DNA from 3 places in the Clostridium sp. HBUAS56017 genome. Region 2 is predicted to be linked to each of the others. Evidence: a T-box and tRNA genes for the amino acid it is inferred to sense, from the RefSeq annotation. Region 2 holds a T-box; the other regions hold tRNA genes.
The links. A T-box is a leader RNA that pairs with one kind of tRNA and senses whether it is charged. The one in region 2 lies ahead of leuS (leucine--tRNA ligase), so its partner is inferred to be a tRNA-Leu.
Positions count from the first base shown of each region.

Region 1: it encodes a tRNA-Leu, which carries the amino acid that the T-box ahead of leuS (leucine--tRNA ligase) is inferred to sense. The anticodon was not compared.
Region 3: it encodes a tRNA-Leu, which carries the amino acid that the T-box ahead of leuS (leucine--tRNA ligase) is inferred to sense. The anticodon was not compared.

Region 1 is NZ_SULK01000017.1:41,369-44,660, forward strand. It holds gene FAY47_RS14400 (hypothetical protein) at 57-245, shown strand; gene FAY47_RS14405 (potassium channel family protein) at 520-1,278, opposite strand; tRNA gene FAY47_RS14410 (tRNA-Leu) at 1,481-1,566, opposite strand; gene FAY47_RS14415 (glycosyl hydrolase family 8) at 1,630-2,751, opposite strand; gene FAY47_RS14420 (lytic transglycosylase domain-containing protein) at 2,775-3,292, opposite strand, start outside.
Region 2 is NZ_SULK01000010.1:90,201-93,492, forward strand. It holds gene leuS (leucine--tRNA ligase) at 1-1,682, opposite strand, end outside; T-box leader at 1,734-1,939, opposite strand; gene FAY47_RS10275 (sigma-70 family RNA polymerase sigma factor) at 1,988-2,530, opposite strand; gene FAY47_RS10280 (hypothetical protein) at 2,543-3,292, opposite strand, start outside.
Region 3 is NZ_SULK01000007.1:140,881-144,172, forward strand. It holds gene FAY47_RS08460 (hypothetical protein) at 94-1,332, opposite strand; tRNA gene FAY47_RS08465 (tRNA-Leu) at 1,640-1,726, opposite strand; gene FAY47_RS08470 (hypothetical protein) at 1,958-2,650, shown strand; partial or broken gene FAY47_RS08475 (GGGtGRT protein) at 2,677-3,292, shown strand, end outside.

The DNA of each region.
Region 1 (3,292 bases), on a different contig from region 2:
AGTTTTATACAGAATATACTATAATGTTCACATCATTGAAATAAGGAGGTGTTTGTATGATAATTAACGGAAAAGTAGGTGAGGGTAGTGCAATGCATACTTTACAACTAATAACAGATTCTGGAGAAACTTTATCTATTGCTATAGACGATGATACAAGAATTGATTGTAAAAATGGTCTTGTTATTGGAGAACATATTTCTGTAAATGTAACCCTTTCTGCAATTTCTATTACAGAAATATAGCAAATCACAAAATATACAGCTTGCTATGATAAAATAAATATATCATAGAAGGCTGTTGTTTTGTGAAATGTACATACAAAGAATGGCTTCCCCTTTAGCCATTTTTTTATTTGTTGTAATTACAAAAAATAAAAGAATCTAGCAAAAACTAGATTCTGAACAACTTTATTTTTAACAAATTTTATTTAACACATTTATTACAAGAATCTTTTTTAGGACATTGTGAAGCCGAACCTTGTCATCCTTTTATAATAAGTAAATTATCACTATTTACTTAATCTCTATCCTTAAGACTAACTAAAATTTTATGCATATCATTTAAATCATCCTTACTTAATGATTCAAAATCATTTAATCTTTCTTTAATATCTTCGATAATTTCATATTTATATGTTTTTTCTTTCTTCTTACTATTTAAAAAGTATGTTGCTATAGTTCCTGTTAACATCCCAACAAACCCTATTCCAACTAACATTAATATTGATGCTATTATTCTACCAGTATTAGTTGATGGACTTATATCTCCATATCCAACCGTAGTTGTAGTTACAAAACTCCACCAAATAGAATCAGCAAAATTTTTATCTTCTGCAACAGAAATACCAAATGCCCCAAGAAAAACCGTTAAGACAGTAACTATCAATATATACTCAAAGTTGTTAGTTCTCAAAAATTTATCTGCCCTACTTTTAAATTTATATAAAAAGATTACAAGCCTAAACAACTTAAATAATTTTGCAAATCTTAACACTTTCCCAGCTTTTAAAATTCTTAATGACTGAAACATTGAATTAAAAGGTATTATTGAAATAAGGTCTATTTTATTATTTTTGATAAATCTCATTTTATTCTCACTGTAAATAAGTCTTACTACATAATCAATTATAAAAATAATCCATATGATATCATCTAAAATATTTAATATTGTAGCAATGTTATTTGTTAAGTCAAATGCCAATTCTACAAAAATTATTATACAAACTATTAGTGATAGCAAAGTTATAAATACCTCATAACATAATTTACGATTCATTTATATTACCTCTTTTAATTCTGATATTTAATAAGTTTGTTGATTCTAAAAATAATTTAAATAATCACATTAAATTATCAGTAATTTATTTACATTTATACTTATATCATACAACAATTGCGCTCAACAGACAAGATTTGTCTAAAAACAAAAAGCCCATTGCCTTTTAACGAAGCAATAGACTCACTTTAAATATATAACTTGGTGCAGGTGACGGGACTTGAACCCGTACGTAACTAGTACACACGCCCCTCAAACGTGCCTGTCTGCCGATTCCAGCACACCTGCTTGAAATAAAATATACCTTATGTATATAATACCCTAAATTTCATTCCATTTCAATGTGAAAAATTAATGAACCTTTCTCCATGCAAGTAAAGCATTTAGATTATTAAATGAATGTACCTCGTAAGTATTTGAATCTCCATATGCTCCGTAAATTTCATTTTCTTCATTAATTACTTGATAACCTTCAAGTTTATATTTACATATATTGTATAAATCATTATCATCAATTAAATCTGCAACTTGAAGCAAATTTGAATATATAGAAGTCGCTTCTATATTACTTTTAGGTATTCCTGTGTTTTTATCATAACTAGCAAATATTCCTCCGTCAGATTTGTAATGCCCTTTAATCCAGTTAACACTTTTTATAACATCTTCGCCTACTTGAGCTCTGTTTAATAATATTATGGAATTTAACTCCATATCTATATCCCCATCATCATAAACTTTGTTCTGTCTATCATATTCCTTCTTATATAATGGCAAATTGTCACTTATAAAACCATTATTCATAATTATCAAAGAAGATTCATATATAGGTTTAAATTCATTATCTAGATTTGCTAATAATTTAAGTGATTCAAGATCTAAATAACACAATGTAGTTTTACTACTCTTTCCATATCCATCATTAAAATCAGCTAGTAAATTATCATCCCTTAATTCTTTCTTAAATCCCTTGGAGATTTTAAATGCTAAGCTCCTATAGCTTCTATCATTCCATCTCTCTGATGCAAGTAACAATGACTTTACCACTCTTAAATCATCTATCGTTGAATTTACTCCAGCAGCTTCTTCCCCTTCAACTCTCCAACTTAACAGTCCGTTTTTTAAAATCATATTATCTTTTATATAAGATAATATTTGATCAAATTCCCCTTTTCTATCTCTATCTATATAGTATAGAAGCATCAACCCTTGAGACTCAGATAGTACGGAATCTCCTTTAGTTATTTCCCCTTTAGAACTAGCTTCTTTATAGTTAGTTTTTATACCATATTCCTCATTCATTAGCTTTGAATTAACAAAGTTTAGTAATATTTGTTCCTTTTCACTTACAGGATTGTTTTTCCACACAATTTTACTATTTATAGGTTTAATATATGGCAAGCTAAAATAAAATGCCACTATACAAATTAAAATTATAGTTGAAATCACAAGGACAACTCTATTCTTCTTTATCATTTTTCCACCTTTACTTTATCTATCTATTCATACATCATCTTATATATCCTATAGTAGGTTTTAACTTTATCAACATATTTCTTAGTTTCTTTATACGGTATGTAATTTAATGTTTTGCCATCACTAGAATAGTTTTTATTTAATAACCACTCATTAACACGACCTCTTCCTGCATTATAAGCAGCTATATATAAGTCCATCTCACCAAATTCTTCTCGTAAATTATTTAAATACCAACATCCCATTTTGATATTATACTCTTCATTATACAGTTTATCAGGAGAATAATCTGTCAGTTCCATTTCTTCAGCAATCCACTTACCAGTACCTTCTGTTATCTGCATTAATCCTAAAGCGTTTTTATGAGATTTTGCATCCTTTTCGAATCTGCTTTCTGCCATTATGACGGCAACCACAAAATAAGGATCCAAATCATTTTCCTTAGAATATTTTATAATTGCTTCCTTATGTCTAAAAGGAAAAATACACTCTTTTAGTAGATATTGTCCACTAAAGAAAGCAATGATTATTAAGATTACAA
Region 2 (3,292 bases):
TTAAATGGTTCATCAAACTTTAAGTATCCCATATCTCTTAATGCCTTAGTTATGAATCTTGCATAAAGAAGATGCATACAAGCATGTTCAGGTCCGCCAACATATTTATCAACTGGAAGCATTTTATTTATTACTTCTGGATTAAATGGCATATCAGCATTTTTGTTATCAGGATATCTTAGGTAATACCATGATGAACATACAAATGTATCTAAAGTATCGCATTCTCTTGTAGCTTTACCACCACAATGTGGGCAAGTTGTATTTAAGAATTCCTCGCTTTTAGCAAGTGGTGATTTACCATCTGGAGCAAATTCAACATCATAAGGTAATTTAACTGGAAGATCCTTTTCAGGGACAGGAACAATTCCACACTTATCACAGTAGACAACTGGAATTGGAGCTCCCCAATATCTTTGTCTTGAAACTAGCCAGTCTCTTAATCTATAATTAACTTTTTGAGAACCTAAATTTTCTTTAGCTAATTTCTCAACTATTTTAACTTTACCTTCTTCTGTAGTTAAACCATCAAATTCACCAGAGTTTACTATAACTCCATATTCGCAGTAAGGAAGTTCAACTTCTTCACCTTTCTTGTTAGTTATAACTCTTTCTATTGGTAAATTAAATTTAGTAGCAAAAGCAAAGTCTCTTTCATCATGAGCAGGAACGGCCATAACAGCGCCAGTACCATAGCTTACAAGAACATAATCAGAAATCCATATTGGGACTTCTTTTCCGTTTATAGGATTTATAGCATAGGATCCAGTGAATACTCCTGTCTTTTCTTTTGAAATAGATTGTCTTTCGATTTCTGATTGTTTAGCTGAAACTTCTTTATATTCTTCAACCGCATCTTTATATTCAGTAAGAGTTAATTTATCAACTAATTTATTTTCAGGTGCTAAAACAACATAAGTAACACCATTTAAAGTATCAACTCTTGTAGTAAATACATTAAAGCTTAAATCAGAATTTTTAACCTTAAATGTAACTTCAGCTCCAGTGGATTTACCAATCCAGTGTTTTTGCATAGCAACAGTTTTTTCTGGCCAATCTAAATCATCTAATTTATCAAGTAATTCATCAGCGTAATCAGTTATTTTAAAGAACCATTGAGTTAATTCCTTCTTAGTAACTTCACTTGAACATCTTTCACACTCACCATCAATAACTTGCTCATTAGCAAGAACTGTGTTACATGATGGACACCAGTTTACAGGAGCTTTTTTTCTATAAGCTAAACCTTTTTCATAAAGTTTTAAGAATAACCATTGAGTCCATTTATAATAATCAGCGTCACAAGTTACAACTTCATTTTCCCAGTTAAACATAGCGCCCATAGCTTTTAATTGTTGTTCCATAGTTTTTATATTTTTGTAAGTAGAATCTTGTGGATGAATTCCTGTTTTTATTGCAAAGTTTTCAGCAGGTAATCCAAAAGCATCAAATCCCATAGGTTGGAATACATTGTATCCTTCCATTCTCTTCATTCTAGCCCATGAATCAACTGGACCATAATTGAACCAATGACCTGCATGTAATTGACTACCTGATGGATAAGAGAACATTTCAAGAGTATAAAGTTTTTTATCTAAATTTTCGGCGTTGAATTTATAAAGATTATTATTTTCCCAAATTTCTTGCCATTTCTTATCAATACTAGTTCCGTATTTTCCCATGTTTAATTCCTCCTTAAAATAGGTAAAAATAAAAAACCTTTCATCTCTAAAATAAGAGACGAAAGGTGTATTTCCGTGGTACCACTCTAATTAGGATATTTAAAATATCCTCACTTAAAACTATAACGGGTTGCCCGTACTTGCTTCTAACAAGTATAGCTCCTAGACAAGTTCCTATACTTTTAACATTATCTTTCACCAACCGATAACTCTCTAAAGATAAAATATATAGTACTACTTCTACTCAACGCAAACTATAAAATTATTAACAATATAAGTAATTATATAGTTTTAAAGGTTTAAAGTCAACTAGAGGAGTCCATATTAAGAGTTTTTAGTTTCTTTCGAGCTCTAATTATTCTTAAAGCTACAGCATTAGGCGTCATACCATACATTTCTCCAATTTCTTTAAGACTTTTATTGTTGAAGAACTTTTCAATACAAATATTTTTATCTATTTCTTTAAGATTACAAATTTGATTTTTTATATTTTGCAGTTTTTCTTTTTCAATTATGTTTTTTTCAACATCTTCTTTTGAACACATAACTAGATTTTCAATAGTTATATCATAAAAGTGTTTTTTCTCCATTCTTAACATATCTATAGACGTATATTTAGCAATTGCAGAAATCCAATTTTTAAATTTATCATCAGAGTAATCAAAATGATTTATACAATTCCAAACTTTAAAGAGAACGATATTAACACATTCTTCACTAAGCTCATTTGAGCGCAAATTTGAATATGCTATTCTATACACTAGATTTCCGAAGTTGTCTAACACATATAATAAAGCATCTGGATTTTGAAGTTTTAATTGATTTATAAAATTAGAATTGTTTATCATAGCATATTCTCCTTATAAAAATTTGCCCAATATGAGGTCTATAAAAAAATAAGCTATGGCAATTGCAAATATTGAAAAGTATATAATTTCAATAATTCTACCTACAGAAAATCTCTTATGAATAAAAGGTCTAGCTCCAAGATTCATAAGTAAATTTCTAACTTCGATCATATCAAGCATTGTGCCTATTAAATAATAAGTAGTTACATTTTCATTAGACCAGTAATCTATATCAATTATCAAATTATCTCTAGAGAGCTTTAATCTATTTTTATCTAATTTTGATATTCCTACTGATTGTATATATTTTATTGGAATAATTCTTCGGTGTTGAAGTCTGAAAAAGTTATCGAAAGAATACGAAATGAAATAATCCTTTGATATATATATTTGACAATAAAATACTGAATAAAATATCGAAAGAGTAGCATCTCTATTTTCCATTCCAGTACCAATTTGAAAAAACTTTTGGCAAAGAATTTCTTCGTCCTTTAATGGACAATCTTTACGAGCTGCTTCCAAGGCGAGTTCTTTCAATACTCTAGCATGCTTTACTCCATGAATTACATCGTCCTTTTTTGAGCCTAATTTTTCTTCCATTCTTTTTATGTTTTCTAGAGAGTTATCTATTTTTAGTCCGTAATTATTTTCAGTGAATCTTTTTATATTTTTATATAAACTTTTTTTAATTCTATTTTTTTGATTATCTGATAAAAAGACATTGGGCAAACTGCGTTCATCCACATCAATTAAATCTTTTTT
Region 3 (3,292 bases), on a different contig from region 2:
TCATATTATTATGATTCAAAATATAGCTACTAAAATATTATTTGCTATTTGTAGTATGAGATTAATATCATTATTAAATTCTATATTAAAAATTTATTTTTTTGTCATAAATACAAAGCCATCACCTTTAGTAATAAGGGCAATATCAATTGGACCAACTTCTGCTTGTTCGTAAGAACTGAACTTAACCCCAATTGCAGTTAAATTTACAAGTGCATCAGCTAGAGATATCATATCTTCTTTTCTAATGAAATCAATCATAGATAAAAGAGGATCTACCAACATTTTTTGTTGCAAATCTTTAATGTTTTTCTTTAAATCTTCTATAATCAGCATACATATTTTATCTATTTCATCTTTCTCTTTAACAATAAATTCCTGAAGTGCATTATTGTTATTATATTTATTCTGTATTTCCTTTAAAAATTTATCAAAAACTTTTTTAGCTTCATCTAATATCTTATATTCCAAATTCGGATTAATTCCATTTATATAAGTGTTTATTAAATCTTTTTCACCAAAGGGAATAATTTTTTTTAGTAGCTCATTCTCATCATCGGATCCTATACTATAACTTTCTATTAATTCATATATTAGTTTCCCATCAATTGCACACACTATGTTGTATCTATACAATGATGGAAAAATTTCCTTATCACCATAACCTGAGATTACTATGCTACCATTGTAAATGTTTCTAATCATATAATCAGTTTTACTTATAACATATGCACACATGGTTATTAAATTTTTTTGTGTTCTTTCATCAATAGCAGATATAACTGGATTAATTATATGATCTGTACTGTTTTTTATATATTCTTTTAAATCGTTTGTATGTTTTTCTAAAAATAATTTTATAAAATTGTCATCAAATGAATTTGAAAAAATTTTTTTTGAAAGAGATGCAATTTGATTCTCTATTTCATCACTTATAGCCTTTTCATTACCTTCTATTAATTGAACTCTATCTTGGATTTTACTTAGACAATAACGCAAAACTTCCTTTAAAAACCCCATTTCTGCACTCCAAGAATAAAAGCGATTATCATTTGGTATAAATTCAATAAAATTTTCTGCATATTCTTGCAATTTATCAAATGATTTGTCTCCAATTTGTGACCTATAAACTTCTATTATTGATTCCCAAGGTATAGTATCCATAAATCTAACACTACCATCTAGCATAATTCCAACAGGGTTATATTTTGATAAAGGAAAGATTTTGCTAATTGAAACAAACTTCAAAGATTGAATTCCTACCACAGGTTCAAAAGTATCAGCAGATAATACAACTCCACTTCTATTGAGAATTCCTATTCCGACAGTCATTACTATAAACCTCATACATTTAATGTTTTATTTCAGTATATAATTTATGATTGATAAATATTAAATATAACTTTCTGAATTTTTGACGAAGATTAAGTTGATGGTTATTATATTATAAATTTGGTTGTTTAGGAGAATTTTTAGCTATTAAGTTTATGGATTTGTTTTTTAGGTAATGAAATCTATATAAAGGAGCTAAGATGTAGAAGGGTAGCTTGAATAATAGAAAGAATTTCAAAAAAGTCTGGTAAATAAAAAAAGCCATATTACAAGATAAATCAAGTAATATGACAATTCTATTAAATAATGGTGCCGGTAGCCGGAGTCGAACCGGCACGGTATTGCTACCGGCGGATTTTGAGTCCGCTACGTCTGCCAATTCCATCATACCGGCACGTTTTGCAACATTGATATAATAACATATTATTTTTAATAATTCAATAAGAAATTTTTTTTTGTTGGAAATAAAGAAAAAATTTGAATATAAGGTTGTTAGAAAGTGTTACTTTTGCTAAAATAGATGGTAGGATAAAAATATCCCCAGTGGGACGTTTTTTAACCTACCTTATTTATGTAGCTAAGGACAAGCTATAATAATTTAATAATTAAGGAGGAGAAGATCAATATGATGTATTCAAAAGAAGTTGAAGAAATGTGCGTTGTTGCAAAAGGCCCAAATCATGGACCAGCACCAATTCCTGCAGAAGGAAAATGGGTTCAATCTAAAGAAGTAACTGATATATCAGGGTTAACTCATGGTATAGGTTGGTGTGCACCACAACAAGGAGCTTGTAAATTAACATTAAACGTTAAGGACGGTATAATCCAAGAAGCGTTAGTTGAAACAATTGGATGTTCAGGAATGACTCATTCAGCTGCTATGGCTTCAGAAATTTTACCAGGAAAGACTATTTTAGAAGCATTAAACACAGACTTAGTTTGTGACGCTATAAACACAGCTATGAGAGAATTATTCTTACAAATAGTTTATGGAAGAACTCAAACTGCATTCTCAGAAGGTGGACTACCTATCGGAGCAGGACTTGAAGACTTAGGTAAAGGATTAAGATCTCAAGTTGGAACTATGTATGGAACTCTTGCAAAGGGACCAAGATACTTAGAAATGGCAGAAGGTTATGTTACAGATGTAGCTTTAGATGCTGATAAAGAAATCATTGGATACAAGTTCGTTAACTTAGGAAAGATGATGGAAAACGTTGCTAAGGGAATGGATGCTAATGAAGCATTAGAAAGTGCTAAGGGACAATACGGAAGAGTTCAAGACGCTGCTGAATTAATTGACCCAAGACATAAATAATTATAGGTAAAGGAGGAAAATATATTATGGCATTATTTGAAAGTTATGAAAGAAGAATAGGACAAATCACTCCTGTATTAGAAAAGTACGGAATGAAGACTATGGAAGACGCTAAAGCAGTATGTGCAGAAATAGGAATAGATCCATATACTATAGCTAAGGAAACTCAACCAATCGCATTTGAAAATGCTGGATGGGCTTACACTTTAGGAGCTGCTATAGCTATAAAGAAAGGTTGCAAGAAGGCTGCTGATGCTGCTGAAGCAATCGGAGAAGGTTTACAAGCATTCTGCATACCAGGATCTGTTGCAGATGACAGAAAAGTAGGACTTGGGCACGGAAATCTTGGAGCTATGCTTTTAAGAGAAGAAACTAAGTGTTTCGCATTCTTAGCAGGTCACGAAAGCTTTGCTGCTGCTGAAGGTGCTATTAAAATAGCTGAAAAAGCTAACAGAGTAAGAAAAGAACCATTAAGAGTTATCTTAAACGGTCTTGGAAAAGATGCTGCATTCATTATTTCAAGAATTAATGGATTCACATATGTTCAAACTAAGTTTGACTATTACACTGGAGAAGTTAAAGTAGTTAAAGAAAAAGCATACTCAAACGGAGAAAGAGCTAAAGTAAGATGTTACGGTGCTG